Linked DNA regions of Deinococcus aerius. The protein of the gene in region 1 interacts with the protein of each later gene in a pairwise test. Links are inferred from orthologs where the notes say so. Each region holds a gene or a part of one and is shown on either strand. Other genes may lie near its edges. The genes, in order: rlmB and tsaE.

What was found.
Region 2: the proteins of rlmB (region 1) and tsaE interact in binary tests that used the Escherichia coli proteins (3 or more experiments, as listed by UniProt). The link is inferred for Deinococcus aerius from one-to-one orthologs.

The regions. Positions count from the first base shown.
Region 1 is NZ_BFAG01000005.1:194,352-208,529, reverse strand. Bases 5,109-7,971 are described here. They hold rlmB (23S rRNA (guanosine(2251)-2'-O)-methyltransferase RlmB), read left to right. Parts: upstream 5,109-6,113; coding sequence 6,114-6,830; downstream 6,831-7,971. Other genes in these bases: DAERI_RS09160 (hypothetical protein), read right to left, coding at 7,745-7,963; DAERI_RS09165 (aldose 1-epimerase), read left to right, coding at 6,827-7,723; DAERI_RS09175 (DUF3197 domain-containing protein), read left to right, coding at 5,662-6,093; DAERI_RS09180 (S4 domain-containing protein), read right to left, coding at 5,109-5,598. Outside these bases: DAERI_RS22765 (endonuclease/exonuclease/phosphatase family protein), read left to right, coding at 1-65; DAERI_RS09220 (diacylglycerol/lipid kinase family protein), read left to right, coding at 119-1,063; DAERI_RS09215 (PHP domain-containing protein), read left to right, coding at 1,066-1,812; DAERI_RS09210 (hypothetical protein), read right to left, coding at 1,809-2,240; DAERI_RS09200 (hypothetical protein), read left to right, coding at 2,784-2,975; DAERI_RS09190 (hypothetical protein), read right to left, coding at 3,320-3,724; cell division protein ZapE, read right to left, coding at 3,781-4,782; more of DAERI_RS09180, read right to left, coding at 4,897-5,108; DAERI_RS09155 (S1C family serine protease), read right to left, coding at 8,012-9,166; DAERI_RS09150 (EVE domain-containing protein), read left to right, coding at 9,172-9,663; thyX (FAD-dependent thymidylate synthase), read left to right, coding at 9,907-11,856; DAERI_RS09130 (ABC transporter ATP-binding protein), read left to right, coding at 12,116-12,874; DAERI_RS09125 (ABC transporter ATP-binding protein), read left to right, coding at 12,877-13,611; DAERI_RS09120 (ABC transporter substrate-binding protein), read left to right, coding at 13,641-14,178. UniProt on the Escherichia coli protein: Specifically methylates the ribose of guanosine 2251 in 23S rRNA.
Region 2 is NZ_BFAG01000016.1:17,750-32,020, forward strand. Bases 3,178-6,133 are described here. They hold tsaE (tRNA (adenosine(37)-N6)-threonylcarbamoyltransferase complex ATPase subunit type 1 TsaE), read left to right. Parts: upstream 3,178-4,404; coding sequence 4,405-4,863; downstream 4,864-6,133. Other genes in these bases: DAERI_RS18635 (coiled-coil domain-containing protein), read left to right, coding at 3,178-4,395; DAERI_RS18645 (acetate kinase), read left to right, coding at 4,918-6,105. Also shown: DAERI_RS18625 (roadblock/LC7 domain-containing protein), read left to right, coding at 1-703; DAERI_RS18630 (hypothetical protein), read left to right, coding at 700-2,307; more of DAERI_RS18635, read left to right, coding at 2,470-3,177; pta (phosphate acetyltransferase), read left to right, coding at 6,534-8,645; DAERI_RS18655 (DEAD/DEAH box helicase), read left to right, coding at 8,642-11,782; DAERI_RS18660 (class I SAM-dependent methyltransferase), read right to left, coding at 11,803-13,215; DAERI_RS18665 (LptF/LptG family permease), read right to left, coding at 13,284-14,271. UniProt on the Escherichia coli protein: Required for the formation of a threonylcarbamoyl group on adenosine at position 37 (t(6)A37) in tRNAs that read codons beginning with adenine.

The DNA.
Region 1 (14,178 bases):
CCCGCGCCCGGGTTCTCCCAGCAGGAGGCAGCGACCACCGCCCCCTGCTCGTCGAATACCGCTGAACCCCCCGCAATCCTGCTGTCCAGCTTAATGCGGGAAGGAATACAGTCTTGCTATGACCCTCGACTTCCAGCCTGCCCCACCGGTCAGCGGCACGGACGTGACGGACGCCACGGTGATCTTCAACAGCAAGGCGGGCGGCAGCACCAAAGCCAGCCCCGACTTGCTGGTTGAGGCGCTCTACCGGCAGGGCTACCGCCCGGTCTACCGCGCGACCGACGACGAGGCGGATCTCCAAACTGCCCTTCAGGACGTGCGCGGCACCGTGTTCGTGGCGGGGGGCGACGGTACCGTGAGGGCGGCGGCCCTGCGCCTGGCGGGCCGAACGGAGGTACGCCTGGGCGTCATCCCCATGGGTACGGCGAACAACATCGGGCGGACGCTGGGCATTGAGGGCGAGCCGCTCGACGTGCTGGCGAGCTACGCGGGGGGCAGGGCGCTCCCCCTCGACCTGGGGCGCATCACGGCACCCTGGGGTGAGGACCTCTTTCTGGAGGCGTGCGGCTGCGGCGCCTTCGCCGATGTGATGGCCGAGTACGACCCGGAGGGGGGCAAGAGCCCGCTGCGGGCGCTGACGGCCCTGACGACCACGCTGGGCAACTTCACTCCCCTGGAACTGACCCTCACCCTGGACGGGCAGCCCCAGCCGGAGATGGCCTGCATGCTCGTGGAGGTGATGAACACCCAGGCCACCGGCCCCCGCCTGCGGCTCGCCCCCAGCGCCGATCCGAGCGACGGGGCACTGAACGTGATCCGGGTGGACGCCGGGGGGCGCGAGGGCCTGCTCGCCTACGTCGCCGCCCTGGCCCGGGGCAACTTCGAGGAACTCGCCAGCGTGCAGAACGACCTTGCCCGCCGCATTGACATTCCCTATGTGGGGCAGGCCTTTCACGTGGACGGCGAGGTGCGGCCCGCGCGGCCGGGAGGTTCCGGGGTGGTGAGGATAGAGGTCTGGGCCGGGGCGCTCTCGGTCCTCATGCCGAAGGGTCAGGAGGGTTGAGGATGCGTCCCCTCCCCAACAATCTCGTGTTCCGCGAGGGCGTGCAGGTCATGCGGATGGACCTCCACACCCACACCGAGGTCAGCCACGACTGCCGCACCCGGCTGCGTGACATTCCCGCCTGGATGCTCCGCACGAATACCCGCGTCATCGCCGTGACCGATCACGATCAACAGCGCGGCGGCCCCGAACTCGCGCGCATCGTCATCGACCTGGGCCTGGACGACCGCCTCAGCATCATTCCGGGCGAGGAGGTCACCACCTCGGAGGGCGAGCTGATCGGCCTCTTCCTGCGGGAGCGCATCCCGCCGGGCCTCACCCCTGAGGAGACGGTGTCCGAAATCAAGGCGCAGGGCGGCCTGGTGATGCTCCAGCACGGCTTCGATCCCCTCAAGCGTTACCGCCTGAAGCCGGAGGCGACCCGCCGCATCGCCGACAGCGTGGACATCGTGGAAACCTTCAACTCGCGCGTGTCCCGCCACCACTGGAACCTGGTGGCGGCGGCCTGGGCGCGGGAACGGAACCTGCCCGTGTGCGCTGGAAGCGACGCCCACACCCTGCGTGACATCGGCGAGGCGTGGGTAGAGACACCCTTCCGCGTGATCTACTCGCCCGCTGACCTCCTGGCCGCGCTGCGGGAAGGCATAGTCGCCGGAAAGTGGACACACCCCGTCTATGCCTACGGGCGCAAGCAGTGGCGAACGCTGAACGGGCGGTTCCGGCGGGATGGTGAGGGGCAGCAGGGTTAGAGCGAGGTGGTCGAACCATCGGGAGAACGCAAAACCGCACGGTTCCAAGAGAAGCCCTGCTCGTTGCTCAAGCATTCGATAGCCCGGCCATCCTCCAGCATCAGTCGCAACGCCGGACAGTCATTGAAAATGAATATCTCCAGTTGCCGCAAGGGCAAGCCATAGCACTCCTGCGCCACTTCTGTCACTGGGTAGAGATATTTAGGCCCACCATCCCACGAGACGGGCTCTTCGCCCCATTGACGGATGTGGAGTGCGTAACCTTCCGCAAACGAGCGCCACCACTGGCCTTCCATGCGCCAGTAGGCGATGTGGCAGCGACCTTCCTGAACTCCATTCTGGATCATGCCCTCGATGCGGAGGCCCTCCAAAACTCGGCCCTCGACTTCAGGCAGCACACCAACGAATTCCAACTCTGAGGGCACCATTCCGCTCCTCCTCTCCGACCCAGGATGAGCCCACATCGTGCCCAAGCTCAATATCCCGCCCGCCGCCCTCTGCTATATTTTGGTCGCCGGAGTGATCCGGCCGCTCTACCCGCTGGGGGTGACCCGGTTTCGACAGGGGAACTGAAGGCGCTGTTGCGTGTCGAGGTGCCGTTGGCCTCGTAAACAAACGGCAAAGCCATTAACTGGCAACCAGAACTACGCTCTCGCTGCTTAAGTGAGACAGTGACCGCCTAGCCCGGCCTTTGGCGCGGCGCGAACTGAACCAAAAGAAGGCTAGCCCCGGCGAGGTTCCATAGCCGAAGGCGAAAACAAGTGGGAATACGGTTCCGGGCAGTCCGCCCTCTGACGGCCCTGAACTCGACAATTAAACAGAGGGATACACACGTAGACGCACGCTGAACGGACTCTTGGACGGCGGTTCGACTCCGCCCACCTCCACCACCGGCCCCGCCCCCACAGGCGGGGTTTTTCATCCATTCTCCCTGTGCATTTTTTGTAAGGAGAGATGAAGTAGCCTCCATCATGCCCAAGGAAGAACGCCTGCAAGAGATCCTGAAGGCCTTTGTGGACACGCTGAACAGCTTCGCGGAGGGACGGCACTCCCCGGAAGTCCACGCGGCCACCATTGGGCGCCTCCTGGCCGAGGTTCGGGAACTCAAGGGCACGGGCGATTCGCTGGGAACTGTGGGTGCCCCCGCGCGCCTGTCGGCCTAGGCAGCGTCTTTAGCCACCTGACCTCGCCCCTTGGGGGAAACGCCATTCCAGCCGCCTGCTATACTCCGGCCCGGGCCGGGATGGCGGAATCGGTAGACGCATCCGACTTAAAATCGGCCGGGGCAACCCGTGCGGGTTCAAGTCCCGCTCTCGGCACCAGCAAAGTCCGTCCAGTACGGGCTTTTTCGTTTTCTATCCCGGGTAAGTTTACCTGCTGTCGCTCCCACACGGGCAGGGTCGCTCCATCCGACGACCCCTCCTCAGGAGGGGTGAGAACAGAGCCTCTTCCAAACAGGAAGGCATGTGTGCAGCCGGTGTTCCTCCCGGGGATACTCACCCCGCCCTCAGTAGGCGAGGCCTCCCCGTCTGAACTGAAAGCCCGCCTTGGTGAAGGCCACCATCACGGTGTGACCGTCGGCCTTGAACGTCAGCTCTGAGTTCTGGAAGGTCTTGTCCTTGCCCAGACAGGTGGCCTGGAGGTTATAGGTCCTGCCCTTCTCGAAGCGGGGCAGCGGGGCACTCTTCCCGACCGGCGAAACCTTCCCGGTCGGCAGTACGGCGACCTGAGACTTGAGCTGACTCCCCTCGTACACCCGGACGGCGACACTCAGGCAGGGGGAGGGGCTGTCGTACACAGCCAGCAGGCCGTCAAGCTGGAAAGTGTTGCCTGCCGCAGCCGCACCGCAGGTCACAGCGCCCAAGAGGACGACCGCCAGACACGCCGGGTGAACAAGGGGAAGGTTGGGCATTTGACCCAGGGTACGAAGGGATGACATGCAGACTTCTTACGGCCCCGCGGGCCCGCCTAAGCCCGCGCCTCGCGCAGCAGCTCGGAAAGGCGGCTGAGGCAGCGGCTGTATTTCTTGGCATAGGCGCCGTGGCGGTAGGTCTCGCTGAAAAGCTGCCCCAGCGGCACCCCGGTAAAAGCCGCCCGCAGCCCCAGGTCGTACAGCTTGTCGATGAAATGCACGAAGCGCAGGGCGACGTTCTGGTCGGGCATGGGCGTGAGATCGGTCACGCCCAGCCCCTCCACCCCGGCGAGCAGCCGGCCAAAGCGGCTGGGATGGACCTCCAGCAGGTGCCGGTTGAGGTCGCGGTGGCTGACAACCGCCAGGGTCGCGTCGGGCTGCCGGGAGAGCCACGCGCGGAACTCCTCGGGCGTGAGGGGCTGGGCGGGGGTGGTGCCGCGCTGGCGGTAGTCGGGGCCGTCGATGCGGTGCGTCTCGAAGCGCTCGGCGATGCCCTGAATCTGACGCTGGAAGTCGGCGGCGTTGAAGCGGCCCTGCCCCAGGGCGCCGGGCTCGGTGTTGCTCGTGGCGACCACGCTCGTCCCGGCGGGCATCAGTTGGCCCAGGAAGGTGTTCGCCATGTGGGTGTTGCCGGGATCGTCGAGCTCGAATTCGTCGATCAGCAGCAGGTCGTGGCCGCGAAAGGTTTCCACGGCGCGGGTCATGCCGAGCGCACCGATCACATACATCAGGTCCTGAAAGCTCATCAGGGCGCGTCTGCCCTCCGCCGCGTGGTAGGTGCTGGCGAGCAGGTGCGTCTTGCCGACCCCGAAGCCGCCGTCGAGGTACAGGCCCCGCCCCTCGGGCTTGGCGCGGCGAAAGAGGCGAAAGCCGCCGGGCCGCACCTGCGCCCCCTTCAGAAAGGCCTGGAGGCTGGCGCGGGCCTCCTCCTGGCTGGGGTAGGCGGGGTTGGGGCGGTAGGTCTCGAAGCGCACGTCCCGGAAGCGGGCGCTGGGGGCGAGGCTCGCCGTCAGTTCTTCCGGGGTGAGGGTGGGGGTGCGGGAGAGAAGGTCAATCATGGGTGAAGTGATGAGGCATAAGGGTGTGAGTGAGCAGGAGAGGGGGCGGGAGACACGAATGGGGAGGCTTGCGAGAGCGGGGGCACGTCCGCCCCACTCATCGCCGGGACCACGTCACCGGTGCACTTCCAGTTCCACCTTGAAATTGCCGCGCCGGGTCTCGTTCACCACGCGGCGGAAGTCGATGCGCCCGATCCCCTCGGCGCTGAGGCTGTCGCCCTCGCGGATCTCGGAACTGGCGCGGGCGGGCTGGCCGTTCAGGCGCACCTTGCCCCCGTCGATCCCCTGCTGGAAGTAGGCGCGGCTGACGCCAAAACCCTTGGCCCCCACCACGTCCACCCGCATGGAGGGCACCACGACCTCGCGCGTCTTGGAGCCCCGCCCCGCCGTCTCGCCGACCTCCTCGACCTCGACCTCGCGGCCCCCCAGTTCGGTGAGGCCTTCCAGCGTCTGCGCGGCCTTGCCGGTAGCAGCGATCAGGAAGGAGCCGCCGCGCTCCTCGCGCACGTCGCCGAGCCCGTCTTCGGGCAGGTTCAGGCGGCGCAGATGCACGGTGAAGTCCTGCACGTCCCAGGGGGGACCGCCCGCCTGTGGGGTTACGCGCAGCACGGTCACGCCGCTGTCCACCTCGGGAATATGAGCGGGATACAGGGTGAGGATCACCCGCCGGGCGTCGGGGAAGCCGCCCGCGATCACGAAGCGCACCTCGTCGTCCTGGAGTTGGCGGCGGTCGATGTCATCACCGTCGAGAAAGGGGGTGCGGACCACGCGCCCACCTCGCGCCTGCGCCACCAGCGTGGGGAGCTTCTGCTTCATGGGCGCAGGATAGCGTCGCGGGAACCGGGGACGCCGCGCGCCCGCTCCTCTACACTGGCCCCCATGCAGATCGCTGACCCGTTCGGGGTGCCCGGGGCACCGCTGGAGACGCTGCACGCCGTCCTCTCGCAGTTAGAGGGCGTGGACCGCGGGGGCGGCCGGCTCATCCTGATTAGCGACCGGCAGGGGGACCGCCCCGCCACCCGCTACGCGGCCCTCTTCATCTTGGGAGAAGACGCCCTCATCACCGCGCCCGCCTTCGGCCCGGAGTACGGCGCGGTGGGCGCCCAGGCCCTCGCCGACCTGACCCGCTGGGCGCAGGAGCGCGGCTGGCCGGTGCGCGAGACGATCCTGCCGCCCCCCGACTTCGTGCGCGTCCTCGCCGAGCCGGACGAGGGCGAGGTGGCCCGGCTGATCGCCGCGAGCAATCCCAGCGACCCCGCGATCTACACCACGCTGCCCAAACGCCGAACCGCCGACGAGTGGGAGGAATGAACCCCCGCTAGACTGCCCCCATGTTGCTGTACGGACGGAATCCGGTGCTCGAAGCCCTGCGCGACGGGCGCGTGACCGAGGTGCTTGTCGCGCGGGGCGTCGAGGAGGCGTTCGTGCGCGACCTCAAGGGTTTTGACGTGCGGGTGCGGTTTGCCCCCCGCATCGAGCTCGACCAGATCGCGGGTACGACCCAGCACCAGGGCGTCATCGCGGAGGTCGAGGACCTGGAATGGGCGACGGTGGACGACATCCTCGACCGGGCCGAGGCGCGGGGGGAAGACCTGCTGATCGTCCTCCTCGACGGCATCACCAACCCGCGCAACTTCGGGGCGATCATCCGCTCGGCGGAAGTATTGGGCGCGCACGGCGTCGTGGTGGAGGAACGGCGCAGCGCCCCCCTCTCCCCGGTCGTCGCCAAGACGGCGGCGGGGGCGACGAGCTACCTCCCGGTCGCGCAGACGAAGAACCTCCCGCGCCTGATGGAGCAGCTCAAGCAGGGCGGCGTGTGGGTCTACGGCGCGGCGGGCGAGGCGGCGCAGGACGTGGGCAGCACGGATTTCAGCGGCAAGGTCGCCCTGGTGATCGGTGCGGAGGGCGAGGGGCTGAGGCGCCTGGTCCGCGAGAAGTGCGACGCGCTCGTGCGGATTCCCACCCGGGGACAGGTGCAGTCCCTGAACGCCTCCGTCGCGGCGGGTATCCTGCTGTACGAGGCGGCGCGGACGAGGGGGGCGAAGTGACCTTCCGGGTCGAAACCATCGCCAGCGAGCGCCTGACACTGGAGGTACTGCCCGAACTCGGCGCGAGCGTGCTCAACCTCCGGGCCGCCTCGGGCCGTCCGGTCCTGCGCCCGGTGGACCTCTCCAAGGTGGAGACGAGCAGCCAGTGCGCCTGCTTCACCCTGCTGCCCTTCTCCAACCGCATCCGGGACGCGCGCTTCACCTTTGGGGGACGGGAGGTCCAACTCCGGGCCACAACGAAGGACGGCCTGACCCAGCACGGCGACGTGCGGAATCGGCCCTGGCAAGTTTCGCGCCCCTCTGAACAGCACCTGCGCTGTGACTTCGACAGCCGGGATTTTGCTGACATGAACTGGCCCTGGGCCTTCACCGCCCGGGTGGAGTACCTGCTGCACGGACCGCACCTCGATCTCAGCGTGACCCTGACGAATGCCGACACCTCGGAGATGCCCGCCGGGATGGGCCTTCACCCGTACTTTCAGCGGCGGGAGGACGGCGTGGACCCCCGGCTGAGCTTCGACGCGGCGCTGCTCTACGACACCGGTGAGCGGCAACTGCCAACGGCCGAGGCACGCCCCGTCCGGCCCGACGAGGACTACCGAACGTCCCGCGAGATCGGTAAAGAGCAGTTCGACCGGGTATACACCGCCTGGGACGGCACGGCCCGCCTCGACTGGGGTACGCGCGCCCTCGTCCTGACCGCCGACCCCGTGTTCTCGCACCTGGTGGTCTACACCGCGCCGGACGGCAGCCTCGCCCTGGAGCCCGTCAGCCACGCGACCGACGCCTTCAACCTGGCGGCGCGGGGCGTGGGCGGGACGGACATGCGGACGTTGAGCCCTGGGCAGAGCCTGGCGGGTGCTGCGCGGATCACGCTAGAGGGCGAGTGGTAGACGGCTGACCCGGCCGCCTCGCTACGCGGTCATCGTGGCGAGCAGCGCCCCGTCGTCGCCCCGCAGCTCGAAGCCGGGGCGGCCCCGGGTTTCCAGCCAGCGCAGGGCGCCGAGCAGGTCGTCGGTCTCGCGCACCGTCTCGGGACCGCCCGGACCCCGCCAAATCAGGCGGTAGGCGCGGGCGGCTGCGGGCGGGGTCCAGCGTTCGCCGCCGTCTTCCTTCACGAAGGCACGTGACATGGTTCCAGGGTTCGCCGCGCAGGTGAGGCGCGGCCCGGAGGAGCGTGATCAGGGGTTCAGGTCCGGGACCGAGCGCCCTCCGACGAGGGTGATGCGGGCCTCGCGCCGCTCGTTCCCCCGCAGGTAGCCCAGGGTGATCGTGTCGCCCACGCTCGCCTTGCGAATGGCGGTGATGACCTCGTTCGCGTCGCGGGTCCGCTCGCCGTTCACGCTCAGGATGATGTCGCCCAGCCCGCTGAGGTTGCCGTTCTCGTCGAAGGTGGCGCCGCGCAGTCCGGCCCGGGCGGCGGGACTGCCGCGCGCCACCCGGGAGACGACCGCGCCCGGCGGGTCGGTCTGCCCGCTGTGGATGATGTCGAGGTTCAGGCCCACCACCGGCACGTCCCGCTTCCCGCCCGCCCGCAGCGCGGCGATCAGGCGGTTGCCCTCGGTCACGGGCACGGCGTAGCTCGCGCGGGTCTGGTTGCTGTCGTCCACCCGGATGTAGCTCACCACCCCGATGGCCTGCCCGTTGCCGTCGAGGATCGGGCCGCCGCTGTCGCCGGGCGCGAGCGGCGCCGACATCTCCAGGGTGCCCTGCGGGAAATCCGCGCGCCCCGCCTCCACGTTCAGGCGCAGCAGTTGCCCCCGCCGGGGTTGCAGGAAGTCGCCGCCGCTGTTCCCGATGGCGAGGACTGTCTCCCCCACCCGGGGTGGCCGGGTGGCGAGGTTGAGGACGGGAAAGGGACCCCGGCCCTCCACCTGGAGGAGCGCCACGTCCGCCCCCGCGTCGTAGGCGGTCAGGCGGGCGGGGAGGCGGCGGCCCGAGAGGGTTTGCACCTGGAAAAGCTGCCCGCTCCCAACCACGTGGTACGCCGTGAGCACCTGCCCCGTCTCCGAGATGAAAAAGCCGGTGCCCAGGCCCGCCTCCTGGGTGCGGGCGTTGAGCGCCTCCAGCCGCACGACCGCCGGGCGGGAGCGCTCGAACAGCGCCCGCGTCTCCTCCGGGAGCTGGTTGGGCAGGGGCTGGGTTGCCGCGGGTGAGGACGGGCCCGTCACACTCGGCAGCGTCAGGCGTTCCGGCAGGATATAGGCCGCCAGCGCGAGCAGCAGCAGCACGGGAAGCCAGGGGGAGAGGCGCGGACGCACGCGCCGAGTGTAGGTCCGCCCGGCACGCGACAGGGTGCCCAAAGGTACGGAGCCCCCCGGGAACGCTAACCTCATCCCCTATGGCGCTCTCACCGCCGCAGTTCTGGCTGCTCAAGTCCGAGCCGGACGTGTTCGGATTCGACGACCTCGTGCGGGTGGGGCGCGAGGCGTGGAGCGGCGTGCGGAACTACCAGGCGCGCAATTTCCTGCGCCAGATGCGGGTGAATGACCTCTGCCTCTTCTACCACTCCAGCACGGCGTTGCCCGGTGTGGCGGGTGTCGCGCGGGTGGGGCGGGAGCCGTACCCGGACGACCTGCAATTCGACCCGGAGAGCGCCTACTTCGACCCCAAAAGTACGCCCCAGAATCCGCGCTGGAGCATGGTGGACGTGGTTCCCGTCCTGGCCTTCCCGGCGGTATTGCCCCTTGACACCCTGCGAACGCTCCCCGAGTGGCAGGACTCACCCCTGACACGCAGGGGGAACCGCCTGAGTGTCCTGCCCGTGACCCCGGAGCAGTTCCGCGCCGCGTTGAAAGCCGCCGGGATGGACCCCCGGGAGGTGGAACTGTGAGGGGCGTCAGCCCAACCCTGTCAACGTTCTGTCAGACCTCGGCGTTCACACTGGTGCATGGACCTCCTGCTTGCCGCACTGGTGATCGTCCTGTCGCTGCTGCTGACCGTGCAGGATGAGCGCCGCACCCCGCAGTCCAGCGCCGTGCATGTCCGCTCTGCCCGCCGCTGAAGAATCCGCCACAGACCACCCCAAATGCTCGCCCGTCCCACTTCCCCGGGTCGGGCGTTAAGCTGGGGCGCGATGACTGTGACCCCCGCCCACCCCCCCACCCTCTACCCCCTGGGCGACGGCCTGGGCAGCGTCAGCCTCGTGCAGCACGTGGGCGACGACAAGATGATTACGAATGCGGCGAGAGTTTCCTTTGGTGGTGATTCAGACACGCCACTCAACCAAAAGGATGAAAAGTTGATCCGCTATCTGCTGCGGCATCAACACGGCAGTCCATTTGAACATAATTTAATCACTTTCAAAATTGTTTGCCCTATTTTTGTGGACCGGCAGATGGTGCGCCACCGCATTGGGACCTGCTTGACTGGGGACACCGTTGTAACGTTCGTCAACATCAATGGCGAGGCTCTCCCGAGGCTCAGAAAGACGGTCTCCGAGCTGTACAGGATGTGGACCGAGGGCGAGGTACATACGATGACTGCTCGGCCTGAGCAGGTAGCGACCGCACTCCGTGTTCTTCAGGAGGAGGGGGGGCGATACGGCGGTATTGCCAAGGCAGTTCGGGCCTCCGGTCTCTCCCGAAACACCATCCAGAGGTACGTCGGGGGCAGTATCGTCGGTCACCGCAGCAGCCGGAAACGTCTTCAGAATATGCGGCTTCGTGTTCTGAACGAAGCCACGGGACTATTTACCACCGGCCATGTAGCGGAGGTGATGTACCAGGGCGAGCAACCTGTCTACCGAGTCACCCTGGCTGACGGCAAGGGCCTGACGATGACGGCCCATCACCGGGTCCTGACCTCACGGGGCTGGCAGACTCTGGGCGAGGCCGTGGGGCTGGAGGTTCAGGGGAACACAGCCACGATGAGCCGCGAGGCGTTCCTGATGGTGAATGGGCTGGAGGTCTACCGGGACCGTGAGTGGATGGCTGATCAGCGCGCACAGCGCAAGAGCATTCAGCAGATGGCTGACGAGGCCGGGTGCAGCTACCACACCATTCGCAAGTGGCTCAAGGTTCACGGCTTGCAGTTCTCGCCGGAAGAAACCCGCTTCCCGGAGGGCTTCAGGCCCTGGAATAAGGGCAAAGGCGGCTACCGAGCGCCACGTGTTCTAACCGAAGAACACCGCATGGCTATTCGTGCCGCCCGGAGTGGCGAACGCAGCAACTTCTGGAAAGGCGGGATCAGCAGCGAACGCGCGAACATCAACCGTTGGACCTGGGAGCAGTCCCGGCGAGTTCACGAGAAGTTCCACTTCACCTGTCAGAACTGCGGGGAGCGCAAACCCGAGCTGCACGCCCATCATGTCGTTCCTGTCTGGGCCGACCGCTCTCTGGCCTTGAAGTTCGACAACCTCGTTACCCTGTGCGGCGATTGCCACAGAAATATTCACCGCTCACAGGAAAATGAGCTGGCGTTCGCGCAACGGTTCGACCCAGACATCGTGATCTCCGGGGAACGTCCCAAACCCAGGGGGAGAAAGCTCAAAGCCCACCCCACCAAGGTCGTGAAGGTGGAGTACCTCGGCATTCAACCGACGTACGATCTGGAAGTGGCAGGGGATTGGCATAACTTTGTCGCCAACGGAATTGTCGTTCACAACAGTAAGAATGAGATTTCCGGCCGCTATGTCGAGATGCAGGAACGTAACTTCACGCCGCCCTCCTTCCGCAAGCAGGCGCCCAGCAACCGGCAGGCGAGTGTGGAGGATGATGGAACACTGGATCAGGCTGAGGCAGCGCGAGTTTGGGAGGAAGCCTGGCGCCATGCCTTTGGTGCGTATCAGGAACTCCTGCATCTCGGCGTGACGCGCGAGCAGGCGCGGGGGGTATTGCCGCTCTCGCTGTATACCGAATCGTATTACACCTTTAATGTCAGGAGCCTCCTTCATTTCCTCGAACTGCGTGACCACGAGGGGGCGCAGTACGAGACGCGCCTCTTCGCGCGGGCGATGGCGCAACTCGCCGAACCACTTTTCCCGGTCACGTTCAGGGAGTGGCGGGCTCTGCACGCGGGGGACTGAGCACGCTCCGCGCCGAGAAGGCATCTGGACGAGGCAGCAGTCAATAACTGTTCCTTTGGAAGGCGTCCTTTCCACACTCCACCGGTCCCCGTCTCCCAGGCGAACTGCTCAAACTCGTGTCGCGTCTGGCAGAGTGTGACGCCCCCGTAACCGTCCCCTGCTAGACTCCCTCCTGCACCACAATTGAGGGTTGGAAAGGGGGGAGGATGCCCACACACTGGTCGATCAGCAGGCCGGATGACGAGCGCGGCGCGGCGCCATGACGGCGGGCGCAGCCCTGGAGGCGCGCCACCTCGTCAAGGATTTCCGCGGGTTTCGCGCCACGAACGACGTGAGCCTCCAGATTCGGGAGGGCGAGATTCATGCGATCATCGGGCCGAACGGGGCGGGCAAGACCACGCTCTTCAATCTGCTCTCGGGCTTCCTGCGGCCCAGCAGCGGCGAGGTGAGGCTGCACGGGGAGCGCATCGACACGCTGCCGCCGTACGCCATCGTGCGGCGGGGGCTCTCGCGCTCCTTTCAGATCAGCAGCGTGTTTCCCAGCCTGACGGTGCGGGACAACGTACTCGTGGCCCTGGAGTCCCCGACCCGGCTGCCGGGACAGTTCTGGACGCCGCTCGCCCGGCTGGAGGCGCTGGGGCCACGCGCCGACCAGATTCTGGCGGACGTGGGCCTGGCGGGGGCGCATTCGCGGCTCGCCGCCGACCTCAGCCACGGCGAGAAGCGGCAGCTTGAAATCGGCCTCTCGCTCTCGCAGGACCCGCGCGTGCTGCTCCTCGACGAGCCGACGAGCGGCATGGGCTCGGAGGGGATTGGCCGCGTGATCGCGCTCGTGCGGCAGGTGGCGCGGGGACGCACGGTCGTCCTCGTGGAACACAACATGAGCGTGGTGGCCGAACTCGCCGACCGCATCACGGTCCTCCAGTACGGGCAGGTGCTGGCGAGCGGGACCTACGACGAGGTGCGGCGCGACCCCCGGGTGATCGAGGCCTACCTGGGCGAGGAGGCGCACGCGTGACCATGCCCGCCGTCTCCCCCGACCGCCCGACCCTGGGGGCCATGCCGCTGCTCGAAGTCCGTGACCTGAACGCCTACTACGGTCAGAGTCACGTCCTGCATGGAGTCAACCTGCACGTCATGCCCGGCGAGGTCGTCAGCCTGATCGGGCGCAACGGGGCGGGCAAGACGACGACCCTCAAAAGCATCATGGGCGTGCTGCGCAGCCGCACGGGGCAAATCACCTTCGAGGGCCAGGACATCACCCGGCTGCCCAGCAACCGCATCGCCGCGCGGGGCCTGGCCTGGGTGCCGGAGGAGCGGGCGATCCTGAGCAGCCTGACGGTGCGCGAGAACCTGGAACTGCCCCCGGCGCGGCCCGGCGGCTGGAGCCTGGAGCGGGCGTACCAGGCCTTCCCGGTGCTGCGCGAACGCGGCCACCACCCCGGCTCCAAGCTCTCGGGCGGCGAGCAGCAGATGCTCGCCATCGTGCGCGTGCTGCGGAGCGGCCCGAAACTCCTGCTTCTCGACGAGCCCAGCGAGGGCCTGGCCCCGGTGATCGTCCAGCGGATCGGCGACATGCTGGCCGAGCTGCGCCGCGAGGGGCTGGCCGTGATCCTGGTCGAACAGAACCTGAAATTCGCCACCCGCCTCGCCGACCGCCACTACGTCCTGGTGGACGGGCAGGTGGTGGACGAGGTGCGCGCCGATGAGGTGGAAGCCCGCCGCGCGGACCTCTTGCGTTTCCTGAGCGTCTGAACCTCTCCCCCATTCCTACGGAGGAACTTATGCAGAAAAAGACTTTCACCGCCCTCGTCTCCACCGCCGCCCTCGCCGCCGTGACGGTTGCCCTCGCGCAGAGCGTGAAGCTCAGCGACAACGTGGTCCGCATCGGCGTCCTGACCGACCTCTCCGGCGTGTACTCCGAACTCTCCGGGCAGGGCAGCGTGAAGGCCGCGCAGATGGCCGCCGCCGACTTCATGGCGCAGAACCCCTCCTTCCGGGGCAAGGTGCAGGTCGTCGGCGTGGACCACCAGAACAAGGCGGATGTGGCGAGCAACAAGGCCGCCGAGATGATCGACCGCCAGAAGGTGGACATGCTGGTGGACATGCCGACGAGCAGCGCCGCGCTCGCCGCCAGCGAGGTCGCCCGCCAGAAGAAGATTCCGGCCCTGGTGGTGACCGGCGGGACCACCGCCCTCACGAACGAGAAGTGCAACAAGTACACCTTCCACTACGCCTACGACAACTACATGCTCGCCAACGGGACGGGCACGGCGGTGACCAAGCGCGGCGGGAACTCCTGGTACATCATCTACCCCAACT
Region 2 (14,271 bases), on another replicon or contig:
CACCCTGATCGTGCGCGCCCTGTCCGGCATTGTGTCCGAACGTGCGGCGGAAACCCTGCTGCGCGCCGCCCTGCGCGAGCAGGGCCTGACCCCCGAGGGCGTGAGTGCCGGGGAGATGCAGCGGGTGCTCTCCGGCCCGCTGCTCACCCGGCTGTCGGCCGTCCTCCCGGAAGCCCGGGCCCGGGCGGAACTGCGGACGCTGTCCGGGCAGCTCCAGCGGCAGTACCCCAAAGCCCCCACCCTCTTCCCCGGCGCCCCGGTCGCCGCCTGGGACGAGGAGGTGGGGACGACCGCCTGGGACACCCCCGCCGAATTGAGCGCCGACGACTTCGAGTTCGACGACCCCGAGTACACGGCCGCCCCCACCCAGCGCCGCTACACGCTGGACAGCGCCGCGGGCCAGGAGGCGCTGATTCAGGACCTGGGCCGGATGCCCGGCGTGCAGGGCGTGCTCGTGTGCCGCGCGAGCGGCGAGGTGCTGCGGCAGCGGGCGGTGGCGAGCGCCACCACCCTGGGCAGCGTGATCGCCGCCACCGCCCTGCTCTTCCAGAAGCGCGGCCTGAACCTGATGTCGGCCGATATGGGGGGGCGCACCGTCTGTATGCGGCCCCTGGGCGGGTACTGCGTGGCGGTGGTCGCCGGGCCGCAGGTGAACATCGGGCGGCTGCTCGCCGAACTCGGCCAGATCCGGGAGGCGGCGTGAAACGCGGTGGCGCGGGCGTGGCGCTGCTCGCCGCCCTGCTGACGGGGGCGGCGGGGGCGCAGGACCTGAGCGCGTACCGGGCGCTCGCCGGGAGCCTGGACGCGGCCTGGGCCCGCTCCGCCTCCCCCGAGCAGGCGCTCGCCGAACTCGACCGGGCGCAGGCCGCCTACACCCGGCTGGCCCCCACCCTCCAGAACCGGCAGCTCCTCGGCGGCTTGCAGGACGCCTTGGGTGGGGCCCGGGCCGCGCTGGCCCGCACGCCCGCCGAGGTGCAGGCGCAGGTGCTGCTGGCTCGCGGGCTGATGCGCAAGGCGCTGTACGACCAGACGCTGGGCGAACTCGCGCAGGCCCCGGCGAACAGCGCCGCGCAGGTCCGGCTGCTGGCGAGCGAGTTCGGCCTCTCGGGTGCCCCGGCGCGGGCCCTGCTCGCCGACGCGGGGGCGGGCCGTCCCGAGCGCGTGGCGTGGCGGCTCCAGCGGGCCGCCGTGGCGAAGGTGGGCGCGGCCCTGGGCGCGACCCGACCCGAGCGCAGCCCCGCCGCCTACCTGAACCTCGCCCGGGCGGCGAGCTGGTTCACGGCCGTGCAGGACGCGGGCGCCGGGACCCTCAAGGTCGCTGCATTCAGCGGCGCCCTGCGCCAGCTCACGGCGGGCGACGTGCCCGGCCTGACCGCCTCCCTCACGGCGTTGCGGCGGGGCACGGCAGCCCTGGGGCGCTCGCTCGCCACGCCGCCCGCCCTCACCGCCAAAACGAGTACTCCGGCCCTCGCACCGCAGCCGACGGCGAGCCGCTCCTCCAAGCCGGCGCCCGCCCCGGCCAGAGCCACGGCAGCGCAGCCCACATCAGCTCCGCCCACCCCCTCCCAGTCGGCCCCGGTCAAGTCGGTCGCCGCCGCCCCCAGCCTGGACGCCGCCTACGTGGCGCTGGGCCGGGCCCTCACGGCGAGCGGGCACGGGGACCCGGTGACCGCGCGGGCCGAACTGGACCGAGCTGCCGCCGCGCTCTCCTCCGCCCCCACTGGAATCCGGGGGTCCGCAGGATTCGGGGCCTTCACGCGGGACCTCAACGCCGCGCGGGAGCGGTACGGCCTGCGGCCCGGCGACGTGCAGGCCCTCATCGCGGGGCTGGGCGGGCTGGAGGGCGACGTGGCCGGGGAGCCCCGCAGCCGGGTGGACGCCCTGTCGGCCGGAGTCGCCCGGACCTTCAGCGGGGGCCTGCGCGCCATCACGTTCCTGCTGCTCGCGCTGCTGGCGCTCGTGCCGCTGTACCTGCTCAACCTGGCCTTCGGGGGGCGCAACCCCTACTGGCGGGCGATCACCGCCGCGCTCGCGCTGCTGCTGCTGCCGGTGTTCCTGGAGGGTGTGTTCGGCTTCCTGGGCTGGCTGGGTGACCTGAGCGGCGTCGCCTTCCTGCGCGCGGCCCCCAGCCTGACCCTGTGGCAGGGCATCTACGGGCTGCCGCTGCGCGCCCTGCTGACCGCCCTCGCGGTCGGGCTCGCCGCCTACGGCTTCCAGGGGCTGTGCGTGCAGTTCGGCCTGCTGGGCCGCCAGCGCCCCGCCGAGCGGGCGGTCGCCCAGGGCCTCGACTGGGACGAGGACGTGTAGGGCGGCCCCCACCGGGTTCCGTCCCCCCTGGCCCCCTGAAATCCGCATTTTTTCCCTCCATTCGGGCGATGCCTGTGGAAGGATGCGGCGAGTTTCGAGAGTTCCCATGACCATGCCCCCCAGACGCCTTCCCGCTGATTTCAACTCCACCGGAGGCTCCACGTGACCACCACACCCGCGGCCCCCGAGGCCCTCTACCGCCTGCCGGTGCGGCTGCTGGGCGACCTCGTCTCGCCCCGCGCGCTCGAACGCATCCTGCAAGACGCGGCGCAGGCACGGGGCCTGAGCGTCGAGGCGCTCGACGCCCCCGCCCTGGAGGACATCCTCAAGCGCGAGGTCTTCAAGCGGCTGCAACTCAGCGTGCCCGCCGCCCTCGCCAAGCGGAGGGTCTCCGACGTGATCGGGGAACTCCTGAGCGCGGTCCCCGCCCCGGTCGGCGAGGCCCCCGACCTCGGCGTGCTGGAGGACGGCGCGCGGCGCTTCAGCCTGTATTTCGACTGGCCCGAGGCCCAGCGCCTGCGCGGCGTGCTGGGCGTGGCGCGGCAGCAGCAGGAGGCCGGGCAGGACGTCGCCCCGCTCGTGCGCGAGGGTCAGGACCTGATCGCCCTGATGGAGCGCCGCCTGGAGGAGGGGCTGGTCGCCCAGGGGCAGGACCTCGCGGAGTTGCAGGCCGCCTTCCGCCGCGTGCAGGGCATGGGCGGCAAGGACGTGCGCCGCCTGGAGAGCCTGATCGGGCAGATCGAGGAGGCGCAGGGGCAGCGGATGCTCCTCCCCGCCGAGGTCGAGCGGGCCCGCACGATTACCTTCACCCTCCGCAAGCTGCTGGAATCCTCCGTCGTGCAGCCCCTCGCGCCCGGCGGCGCCCCCCCGCCGCTGGACCCCGAGGCGCAGGCGCGCGTCCTGGCCCTGGAGCAGGAGCACGTCGCCCGGCAGCTCGCCGACCTGACGCGCGAGTTCGAGCCCCTCACCCGCGCCCGCCCCGACCTGGAGGCCCGCGCCCGGGCCCTGCGGGCCGAGCAGACGGCTGGAACGCTGACGGCGGGTGCTGTGGACGCCTGGCGCGCGGAGCTGGAGGCGGCGCGCTCAGCCCTCCTCGCCGGGCAGCGGGCCGAGCTGGCGGGTCTGGAAACCCGGCTGGCGGCCCTGCCGGAGAGCCCGACCCTCCACGAGGCGCGGGTGGCGCGTGACGTGCTGCGCCTCACGCTGGACGGGGGCGGCCTGGCGACCGACGAGCTGCGGGACCTGCACGCCACCCTCGCCGCGCTGGAGGCGGCCCCCGCGAACGCGGCCCGGCTGCTCGAACTCCAGCGCGGGCTCGCCGAGGTCGAGCGCGCCGCCCGCGACGTGCCCGGGGCGAGCGCCGAACTCGCGCCGCTCCTCGCCGCCGCCCGCGAGGCCCTGGCGCGCGGCGAGGACGCGGACCCCGACTCGCTGTGGCGGGTGCTGGAGCGCCGCATGGGTCAGGCCGCCCAGGAGCGCCAGGACTTCGACACCCGCGCCGACCACGTGATCCGCGAGTACGACACCGTGCGGCACCTGGCGGGCGAGACCACCCAGAAGCTGGGGCGCCTGGCCGACACCCTGCGCGCCCAGCGCCGCCTGGGGGCGATGTCGGGGAGCGCCCGCGAACGCTACGCCCAGACGCTGGAGGAGGCCGAGGCCCTGCTCGCCGAGTCCCGCGCCGAGTACCAGGCCGCTCAGGAGGTGACGGCCAGCTTCGGGGCCGATGCCCTCAGCGGCCTGCTGGGTGTGTTCGACCTCGGCGGCGAGGCGGGGAATGACCTGGGGGGCCTGTTTGGGGCGGAGACGGCGGCCCCGGTCCTTACACCATCCGACCTCCCCGACGACACCTGGCTCATTCGCGGCGCCGTGACGGCGGGCCGGGCCGACCCGGCGGTGAGCGGGGTGGCCGCCCTGCTCGACCAGGCCACCCTGCTGGGGGCGCGTTCCCTCCGTTTCGAGGACGAGCGCGGCGCGTGGGTCGCCCGGGGGGACGGTGTGGGCGGCTGGCGGCTGGCGCGCGGGCCCTCCGCCGCCGCCATCGAGGACCGGGTGGGCGGCTGGCTGACGACCGGCGAGGCACGTTAGCCTGCGGGCGTGACGGCTCCCCCCCACCCCGACCTGCCCCTCCTCCCCGGTGAGACGCGCCTGCTGCGGGGCGCGGACGAACAACGGGCCCTCGGCGCCGAACTCGCCCGTGCCCTGCCGCCCGGCGCGGTGCTCTTTCTGGAGGGCGAACTCGGGGCGGGCAAGACCACGCTGACGGGGGGGCTGGTGGGGGCGCTGGACTTCGCGGACGCGGTGACCAGCCCCACCTACGCCCTGATGCACGTCTACCCCACCCCGGCGGGCCGCGTGCTTCACGTGGACGCCTACCGGGTGCGCGACCCGCAGGAGCTGTACGAGATGGACCTGGAGGACCTGATCGCGGGCAGCCGCCTCAGCGTGATCGAGTGGGGCGAGGGCCTGTATGGGGACTACCCGGCGGCGCCCATCCTGCGGCTGGAGCATGTGGAGGGCGACCCCGAGGTGCGGCGGGTGGGCCGGGTGCGCTGAAGGCTTTCTGAAGCCGGGGCGTTCTCCCCCGCCCGCCTGGGCCACAATGCACCCATGTGGACGCTGGTGGTCAATTGCGGGTCGAGCAGCCTCAAGTTCGCGCTGCTCGATCCTTCCTCGGGTGAGGTTCCCCTTTCGGGCCTGGCCGAGCGGCTGGGCTCGGACCTCGCCTCGGTGCGGGTGGACCGGGGGGGCGAGCGGGTAAGCGTGCCGCTCCCGGGCGGCAGCTACCCGGAGGCGTTCGGTGTGCTGCTGGCCGAGTTGGACGCCCTGGGCTTGCGGAGCGAGGTGGGTGCCGTCGGCCACCGGGTCGTCCACGGGGGCGAGCGTTTCAGCGCCCCGGCCCTGGTCACGCCGGAAGTGCTGGATGCCATCCGGGCCTGCGTGCCCCTCGCGCCGCTGCACAATCCCGCCAACCTCGCGGGGATCGAGGCGGCGCAGGAAGCCTTTCCCGGGCTGCCGCACGTCGCCGTCTTCGACACCGCCTTTCACCAGACCATGCCGGAGGTCGCCTACCGCTACGCCGTGCCGGAGGAGTGGTACACGCAGCATGGCGTCCGTCGCTACGGCTTTCACGGCACGAGCCACGCCTACGTGGCGGGCGAGGCGGCGCGGATGCTGGGGCGGGACTTCCCGGACCTCAACCTCGTCACGGCGCATCTGGGGAATGGGTGCAGCGTGACCGCCGTGCAGGGCGGACGGAGCGTGGACACCAGCATGGGCCTCACCCCGCTGGAGGGGGTCGTCATGGGCACGCGCAGCGGCGACGTGGACCCCGGCCTGCACGATTATCTCGCCCGGCAGGCGGGGCTGAGCCTGACCCAGATCACGGCGACGCTGAACAGGGAAAGCGGGTTGCTGGGCTTATCCGGCCTGACGAACGACATGCGCGAGCTGGAAGAGGCCGCCGCGCGGGGACACGAGGGGGCGCGGCTGGCCGTGGAAATCTTCGTCTACCGCCTCGCCAAGAGCGTTGCGGGCATGGCCGTCGCGCTGGGCCGCCTCGACGGGCTGGTGTTCACCGGTGGCATTGGCGAGAACAGCGCCACGGTGCGGGGGGCGACGCTCGCCCGGCTCGGACTCCTTGGGTTCAAGGTAGACGAGGCGGCGAACGCGCGGGCAGTGCGGGGGCGGGCAGGGATCATCACCACCCCGGACAGCGTGCCCGCCCTCGTTGTGAACACGAACGAGGAACTCATGATCGCCCGCGAGACGCAAAGCGTTGTGGCGGGTGAGTTATGAAGGCTGCCCGCCTTCTCTTCATAATCCTACCGTTGTATGGCTTTATCTCCTGTCAACCCATAAATGAGCATCCCCCAATCAAGGAGTTATTCGGCACATGGGTAAATAAAGAATTTGGACCAACGTACAAAATGGTCTTGTTCGATTCCCTTAAATACCAATGGTCAGTCATACCCGGAGAGCAACAACCGGATGAAAGATTGCTTCATTATTCAGGTAGATTCGACTACAACGTTTCAAAGAATGAAATTGTGCTTCATAATTTTGGGGATCACAACCAGTATGCCAAGTATTTTGTGGTGCAAATAAAAAGTGGCATATCGAATTATCCTATTATGTTTTCTGAGGAGTCGTTTCTTCATAAAGAAAATGGGTCGATCAAATAGACTGTCGGAATAGCCATTAATCCTCAACCTCAGGAGGAACCTATGAACACCCTCTTCGTCGCGCCCACCCGCAACGGCGTGGGCCTGAGCAGCACGGCGCTCGGCCTCACCCGCGCCCTGGAACGGCAGGGCCTCAAGGTCGCCTTTCTCAAGCCCATCGCCCAGACGCACGAGACGGCACCCGACGACTCGGTGCATTTCGCGCGGACCCTCGCGCACGCGGTCACGCCCGATCCCATCCCCCTCGCGCAGGCCGAGGAGCAGCTCAGCCTGGGGCAGGAGGAGGACCTGATGGAGGGCGTGGTCGCCCTGGCGCGGGAGGCGGCGTCGGGCATCACCGGGGGCGCCGACGTGCTCGTGGCCGAGGGCCTCGCCTTGAACGAGCGCAACGTGTACGCGGGGGCGCTGAACGCCAGCCTCGCGCGCAATTTAGAAGCAGACGTGGTCCTTGTCTCCAGCCTCGCCGGGGTGACGCCCGCCGCCCTGGCGGACGAGCTGGACATCGCCGCCCAGGCGTACCGCCGCTCGGACGGCTCGGGACTGGCGGGGTACGTGCTGAACTTTGCCCCGCGCGAGTTGGACTTCGGCGGGCTGATGGCCGACCTGCGGGCGCACAGCCGCACCCTGGCGCGGGGGGAACTCCCCCTGCTGGGCGTGATCACGCAGTCCCCGGCGCTCACGGCCCCCCGCACCCTCGACGTGGCCCGACATCTCGGCGCCGAGGTCCTGAACGAGGGCGAGGCCACCCTGCGCCGCGTCACCAGCACCGTCGTCACCGCCCGCAGCGTGCCCAAGATGGCCGACCTTTTCACCTCCGGCGCCCTCGTCGTCACGCCCGGCGACCGCGAGGACGTGGTGATGGCGGCGGCCCTCTCGCACCTCAGCGGCGTTCCGCTGGCGGGGCTGCTCTTCACGTCCGGCAGCGCCCCGGAGGACTCCATCGAGAAGCTCTGCCGCGCCGCGCTGACGAGTTCGCTCCCCGTGCTGCGGGTGGCGACGAACTCCTACAACACCGCCTCGGCCCTCTCGCGCATGGACCCCCGGGTGCCGCACGACGACCTGGAGCGGATGGAACGCATCCTCGACTTCATCGCCGACCGGCTGGACACCTTCCCGCTGGGGACGCGGCTCCGCACCCCCCAGCCCGAGGGCGAGCGCCGGTTGCCCCCCAGCGCCTTCCGCTACGAGCTGATCCAGAAGGCCCGCGCCGCGAACAAACGCATCGTCCTCCCCGAGGGCGACGAGCCGCGCACGGTGAGGGCCGCGATCCGCTGCATGGAGAAGGGCATCGCGCGCCCCGTGCTCCTCGCCAAGCCCGACCGGGTGCGCCAGGTGGCGGAGGGGCAGGGCCTCACCCTTCCAGACGGGCTGGAGATCATCGACCCGGACGGGGTGCGGGCGAACTACGTCGCGCCGATGGTGGAACTTCGCAAGAGCAAGGGCCTGACCGCCCCCCAGGCCGAGGCGCAACTGGAGGACACCGTCGTGCTGGGCACGATGATGCTCGCGCTGGGGGAGGTGGACGGGCTGGTGTCGGGGGCAGTCCACACGACGGCGAACACGGTGCGGCCCGCCCTCCAGCTCATCAAGACGGCGCCGGGGGTGAGACTCGTCTCCTCCATCTTCTTCATGCTGCTCCCCGAGCAGGTCGTCGTGTACGGCGACGCGGCGATCAACCCCAACCCCAACGCGGAGGAACTCGCCGACATCGCCATCCAGTCGGCGGACAGTGCCAGGGCCTTTGGCATCCCGCCCCGGATCGCCATGCTGAGCTACTCGACGGGCGAGAGCGGCGCGGGCGAGGACGTGGAGAAGGTGCGGATCGCCACCGGGCTCGTCCGCGAGCGCCGACCCGACCTCCCGGTGGACGGGCCGCTGCAATACGACGCCGCCTCGGTCCTCAGCGTGGGCCTTCAGAAGGCGCCGGGCAGCCCCGTTGCGGGCCGGGCGACTGTCTTCATCTTCCCCGACCTGAACACCGGCAACACGACCTACAAGGCGGTGCAGCGCGCGGCGGGCGTGGTCGCCATCGGGCCGATGCTCCAGGGCCTGCGCAAGCCGGTGAACGACCTCTCGCGCGGGGCGCTGGTGGACGACATCGTGTACACGATTGCCCTGACGGCGATCCAGGCGACGCAGGGAGAGGGGAAGTGACGGCACCCTCCCGGCCCGAAGCCATTCTCGACTTCTGGCGTGCCGTTGAATTTTTCTCTCCACAAACCGTACCGAAAGCCAATCCTGCCGCCCGAGCAGAACCGGTTGAGGTGTTGCGGGAGGATGCCCTCTTACCTTGGGAAGAGGGACACCGCTGGGCACGTCGTCCCCGGCCACCAGGAACGGCAAATCGGTTCACCGTCTACTGTGGCATCTATAGCCTAAGCAACGTTTCTACAGTTCTGGAGAGCGTCCTCGGCAAGGACCCGGAATCTGCCGACGAGCGCATGGACGGCGAGAGCTGTCTCTTCGCCTTGTTGGTGACCAGAGACGGACGCCCGCTGCTAGAAAGCATCACCCTGTCATCCTGTGCTTGGGCGGTGAGCCGCACCCGACAGCCGGGGCCGAGAAGCCGGAACTGGTTGGAGGGCTTTGAAGAAGAGGCCGAGCGAATCGTTGGGCAGGTCAAAGCCCGCTTGGCCCCGGACGAGGACGATGAGCGTGCTCGGGAGTTGGCCGAGAAATCCTTTCCTGTCGGACGACCCCTCACGCTTCAAGACTTACAAGACGCTACCCGGATCGTCGCTGAGAGCTTGGGCGTTAACCAGATGCTGCGCCCTTCGGAGATTCGTGCGCGTTGTGGTCTGGTGTCCAGCAGGCGGCCCTACTCGATAGACGACAACGACTTTTTGAACAGCTTTTTTCTGCGTGACCTGCGAAAGGTGTCTGAACAGGTGCGCCGGGGCAACGTTGGTCAGGGCTTGCGGGATTACCTGACCCCGGAAATGGGAGTCGATGTGTCCAGACGTATCGATGTGCGTGAGCGTCTGGACGTGCTGTTCGAGCAACTCGCTCCCAACCTCTTCCCCCAAGGGCGCTGGCCGAGTAAAGGGCACCACCCCCTCGTGTTCAGCCAGCAATTTGCCGTCAACACTGCCCTTCCCAGCCTGAGTGAGGCGGGCCTGTTTGCGGTGAACGGTCCTCCAGGCACAGGGAAAACGACTCTGCTACGCGACCTCGTGGCGGCCATTGTCGTCGAACGTGCGAAGCGTCTCGCCAACCTTAAAGCCCCCGCTGACGCCTTCACTGGAAAATTGAACTGGAAAACTGGCAAGTTCACCCGTGCGGTAGCGACTTGGCGTGGCGATCTCCAGGGCTTCGAGATCGTGGTGGCTTCCGCCAACAACGGGGCCGTCGAGAATGTGACGCGGCAGATCCCGGGAAGGGACGCCATCGACGAGTCATGGCGGCGCGAGGCCGACTATTTCGCCGAATACGGCACACGTATCCTTGGGGAGGAAGCGTGGGCCATGATCGCCGCTCGTCTGGGGAACAAGAGCAACCGTGCAGACTTCCTCAGCCGCTTCTGGCACCCCGAAGATCAGGAAGAAGAGGGCCAGACCAAGCGGGACCCCGCACGTCCACCCAAGCCGGAGGACGGCTTTCGTAAATTGCTGGAACATTTACAAGGTGAGACGATCAGTTGGGCGGGTGCGGTCAAACGTTTCCGCGCTGCCTTGAATGCTGAGGCCAGGATTCGTGAGGAGCGGCAACATATTCATGACCTGTTCGGAGAACTGCGTGACCTTCAGGGAAAGCTCGACATTGCACCAGGAGTAGAGACCACAGCCGCCGCCCTTCTCGAACAATGTTATCAGGAGCAGCGGGCAGTACAGGAGACGCTTGAACAGGCACTGGTTCAGGTGCGGACCGCCCAAGACAGGCACGAGAGTCATCTCAAAACCAAACCGAATTGGTTGGAAATCCTCTTCTCCCTGGGTGGGGTGAGCCGCACCTGGCGAGCGAGAGAACAGGAACTCTCGCAAGAAGTCGGTCAAGCCGAGACCCGGGCACAACAACTTCGTGCCACTCACGCTGACGCCACCCGGAAGGCGGAACGTGCGGAGCGAGAGTTACAACTGCATCGTGAGGAAAAGCGCCAGTGGGCCGGGCGCCTGCGGGAAGCCCAGAACGAACTGACACAGGCACGAGAACGGGTTCAAAACATTCCCTCGTTAGCCACCTGGGCTACTGATGAAGAAGCTCGGGAGCTTTCCGCCCCGTGGACGGACCGGGAATGGAATGACGCTCGCGCCCAGGTTTTTTTGGAAGCTCTGCGTCTCCACAAAGCATTTCTCGCCGCCAATGCCGAGACGATGCGGAGAAGTCTACACGCCGCAACGGATGTCCTTTCCGGCAGCGTGCCCGATTCCGCTCCTTCAGAGGCGGTTCGGGCGGCCTGGACAGCCCTCTTTTTCGTCATCCCGGTCATTTCCACCACATTCGCCTCGTTTGACAGGCTCTTTTCGCATCTTGGGCGCGAGGCCCTGGGCTACTTGCTCATCGACGAGGCAGGGCAAGCTATCCCTCAGGCGGCAGCGGGGGCTCTCTGGAGGTCCAAACGTGCCATTGTTGTGGGTGACCCCATGCAACTTGAGCCGGTAGTGACTATTCCGTTGACTGCCCAACAGGCGCTGCGCCGTCACTTCAATGTAGGCGAATTGTGGCTCCCCAGCGAAACCTCTGCTCAGCAGCTAGCAGATCGCGTCAGCTTGTACGGGACGAATGTTCCCACCCAGGAGACCTCCCTCTGGGTAGGAAGCCCCTTGCGCGTTCACCGCCGCTGCGACCAACCCATGTTCAACATTTCCAATCAAATCGCTTACGACGGCATGATGGTCTTCGGCACGTCACCAGAATCCACACTCGATCTCCCCGAAAGCTGCTGGATTGATGTTCATGCTTCTGAGGCGGAAGGGCATTTCATTCTCGCTGAGGGAGAGGTCGCCCGGCAATTGATACGTAATTTGGAGGTACAGGGGGTAAATAAAGCGTCCATCTTCGTCATTTCCCCCTTCCGTGCTGTAGTGCGCGAGTTAACGCGAATATTGCCTGATGTGAGAGTCGGTACGGTCCATACCACTCAGGGCAAAGAGTCGGATGTGGTGATCCTAGTTCTAGGCGGGAACCCGAGCCGCGCGGGGGCCAAAACCTGGGCGTCACAACATCCAAACCTGCTCAATGTGGCAGTCAGTCGTGCCAAACATCGCCTTTATGTTATAGGCAACCGTGAAGACTGGCAGAAATACCAATTCTTCTCTGTACTCGCTCGTCAGCTCCCGCTCTTTAGGAACTGAAACTGTTCCAACTTCTTACCTCACCGGTACACATCCGCCCGGCTCATCGGCAGCTCCACCCGGCCCTCCTCGTCGGGCTTGGCAAGGAGGGTCTGGTAGAGGTCGAGCTGGCCGCTCCGGAAGCCGTTGACGCACGCGGCGATATACAGGCGCCACAGCCGGAAGCGCTCCTCGCCGACCAGGGCGCGGGCCTCCTCCCGGCGGGCCTCCAGGTTGTCCGACCAGCACAGCAGCGTCCGGGCGTAGTGTTCGCGCAGGTTCTCCACGTCGCGCGGCTCGAAGCCCGCCCCCTCGGCGTGCTGCAACGTCTCCCACAGGGGCAGGAGTTCGCCGTCGGGGAAGACGTACTTCTGCATGAAGCCGCCCGAGGTGAGCGCCTGGAGCCACTTCGGGAACTTCGGCGGCTGCACGTTCGCGCCGATAGCGTGGTTGAGCATCAGCCCGCCGGGCCTCAGCGCCGCATACGCCGAGCGGAAGTAGGTCGTCATGTTCGCCCGGCCGACATGCTCGGCCATGCCGACGCTGGTGATCTTGTCGAAGCTTCCCGGCCCCTCGCTGACCACGTCGCGGTAGTCGCGCACCTCCAGCCGCACGAGGTGACTCAGCCCCGCCGCCTCCACCCGCGCGCGGCCCTCACGCAGTTGCGCCTCCGAGAGGGTCACGCCCAGCACCTGCACCCCGTACTGCCCCGCCGCGTAGATCGCCAGCCCGCCCCAGCCGCAGCCGATGTCCAGCAGCCGCTCGCCGGGCTTCAGGCGCAGCTTGCGGCAGATGTGTTCCAGCTTGGCCGTCTGGGCCTCGTCCAGCGTCTCGTTGCCGCTCGGGAAGTAGCCGCAGGAGTACACCATGCGCCGGTCGAGCCACAGCCGGTAGAAGTCGTTGGAGAGGTCGTAGTGGTACGTCACCGCCTGCTGGTCGCGCTCGCGGCTGTGGGGGGTGCCGTCCAAGTGGGCGGTGACGGGGCGCGGGGCGGGACCGGCGTGGGCGCGCAGCCTCTGCACGTTCCGCAGGACCCGCGCCACCCGCGCCGGGGTGAGCGGCGCGTCAAAGGCCGTGGTGAGCCCCGCCACCGTGCTGATGTCCCCCTCAATCTCGAAGTCGCCGCGCAGGTAAGCCTCGCCCAGCGCGAGGTCGAGCGGCAGGCCCAGCATTCGCCCCAGCGAGTGCTCACCCTTCAGGACGAGGCGGGCGGTGACGGGTTTCACCGTGGCGGGCAGCACCGTCCCGTCCCAGAGCTGCACGTCGAAGGTCCGCCGCTGCGGAAGGGCCGCTTCCAGCACGTCCAGCGCCGCCGCGCGCAGCTCGGCGGGGGTGGGCGGTCGGCGGACCTGCCGGGCGGCCAGCACCGCAGCCGTCAGGCCGGCGGCCCAGGCAAGCCCCCGGGTGGCGGGACGAAGGGGGGTCGGCCGGTCCATCCGGGAGGAGGCAGACATGGTCCAGCTTAAGCTCTGCCGTGAGCCGGCGTGTCCGCCCACCTGTACAATTTCTTACAATTCGTCTCCTAGCGTCGCCCCGCCCACCACAGCAGCCCCAGCCCGGCCAGCACCGCGATCAGGTCGGGGCCGTAGGCGGCGAGGACGGGGGGCAGCGCCCCGTTTTCGCCCATCACCTTGAAGACGCTCCAGGTGGCGTAGTAGGCGAAGCTCAGGAGGAGCGCCCACACCAGCCCCAGGTTCTGCCCGCTGCGAAAGGCGAACACGGCGAGGCTGACCACGAAAAAGGCCAGGGCGAGCGCGGCGAGCGGCTCGGCGAACTTGCGGTGCAGGGCGGTGAAGTCGGCGGGCGAGCGCACGTGCTGCTGGCGGTAGGTGTTCGTCCGGGCGAGGAGATCGCGCAGCGGCAGGTAGACCGGCTTGAGCGCCGCGTCCCCGCCGTCGAAGCTCGCCTGCACGTCCTGCACGGGGAGGGTGCCGCGCCGGAAGGTCAGCACGGTGACGGGCCGGGCGTCCTGAAAGGTGACCCGCCGCCCGTCCTCGAGTTCCAGCACGTTGCTGCCGGGCCGGAGGCGGCCCCGGCGGGCGGTGATCACCTCACGCGGGGGCGAGCCCGCCTGCATGGTCACGATCCGCAGGTCGCGCAGTTCCCCGCCCGGGAGCGCCTGGCCCACGCTGATCGCGCGGTTCAGGGCGTCGCGCAGCACCAGCCCCTGCTCCCCCAGCCCGATCACGCGGGGGTTGTCCAGGACGATCTCGCGCTGCACCCCCTGCACCTGCACCTTGGCGCGGGTGACGAGGAGTTCATTCAGGGCGAAGGACAGGAGGGCCACCCCCGCCGCGAGGAGCAGCACCGGCCGGAAGAGCCGCGAGGCGGGCACCCCGCTCGCCAGCGCCGCCTTGATCTCGGAGTCGGCGGCCAGGCGCGAGAGGGCGAGCAGCGCGGCGAACATCAGCGCGATGGGGAGCGCCTGGGTGAGCGCCTCGGGCACGTTCAGGGCGACCAGCCGCGCGACGAGGAGGGGATTGGCGCCCTTGGCGAGGAGCGGCGCGATC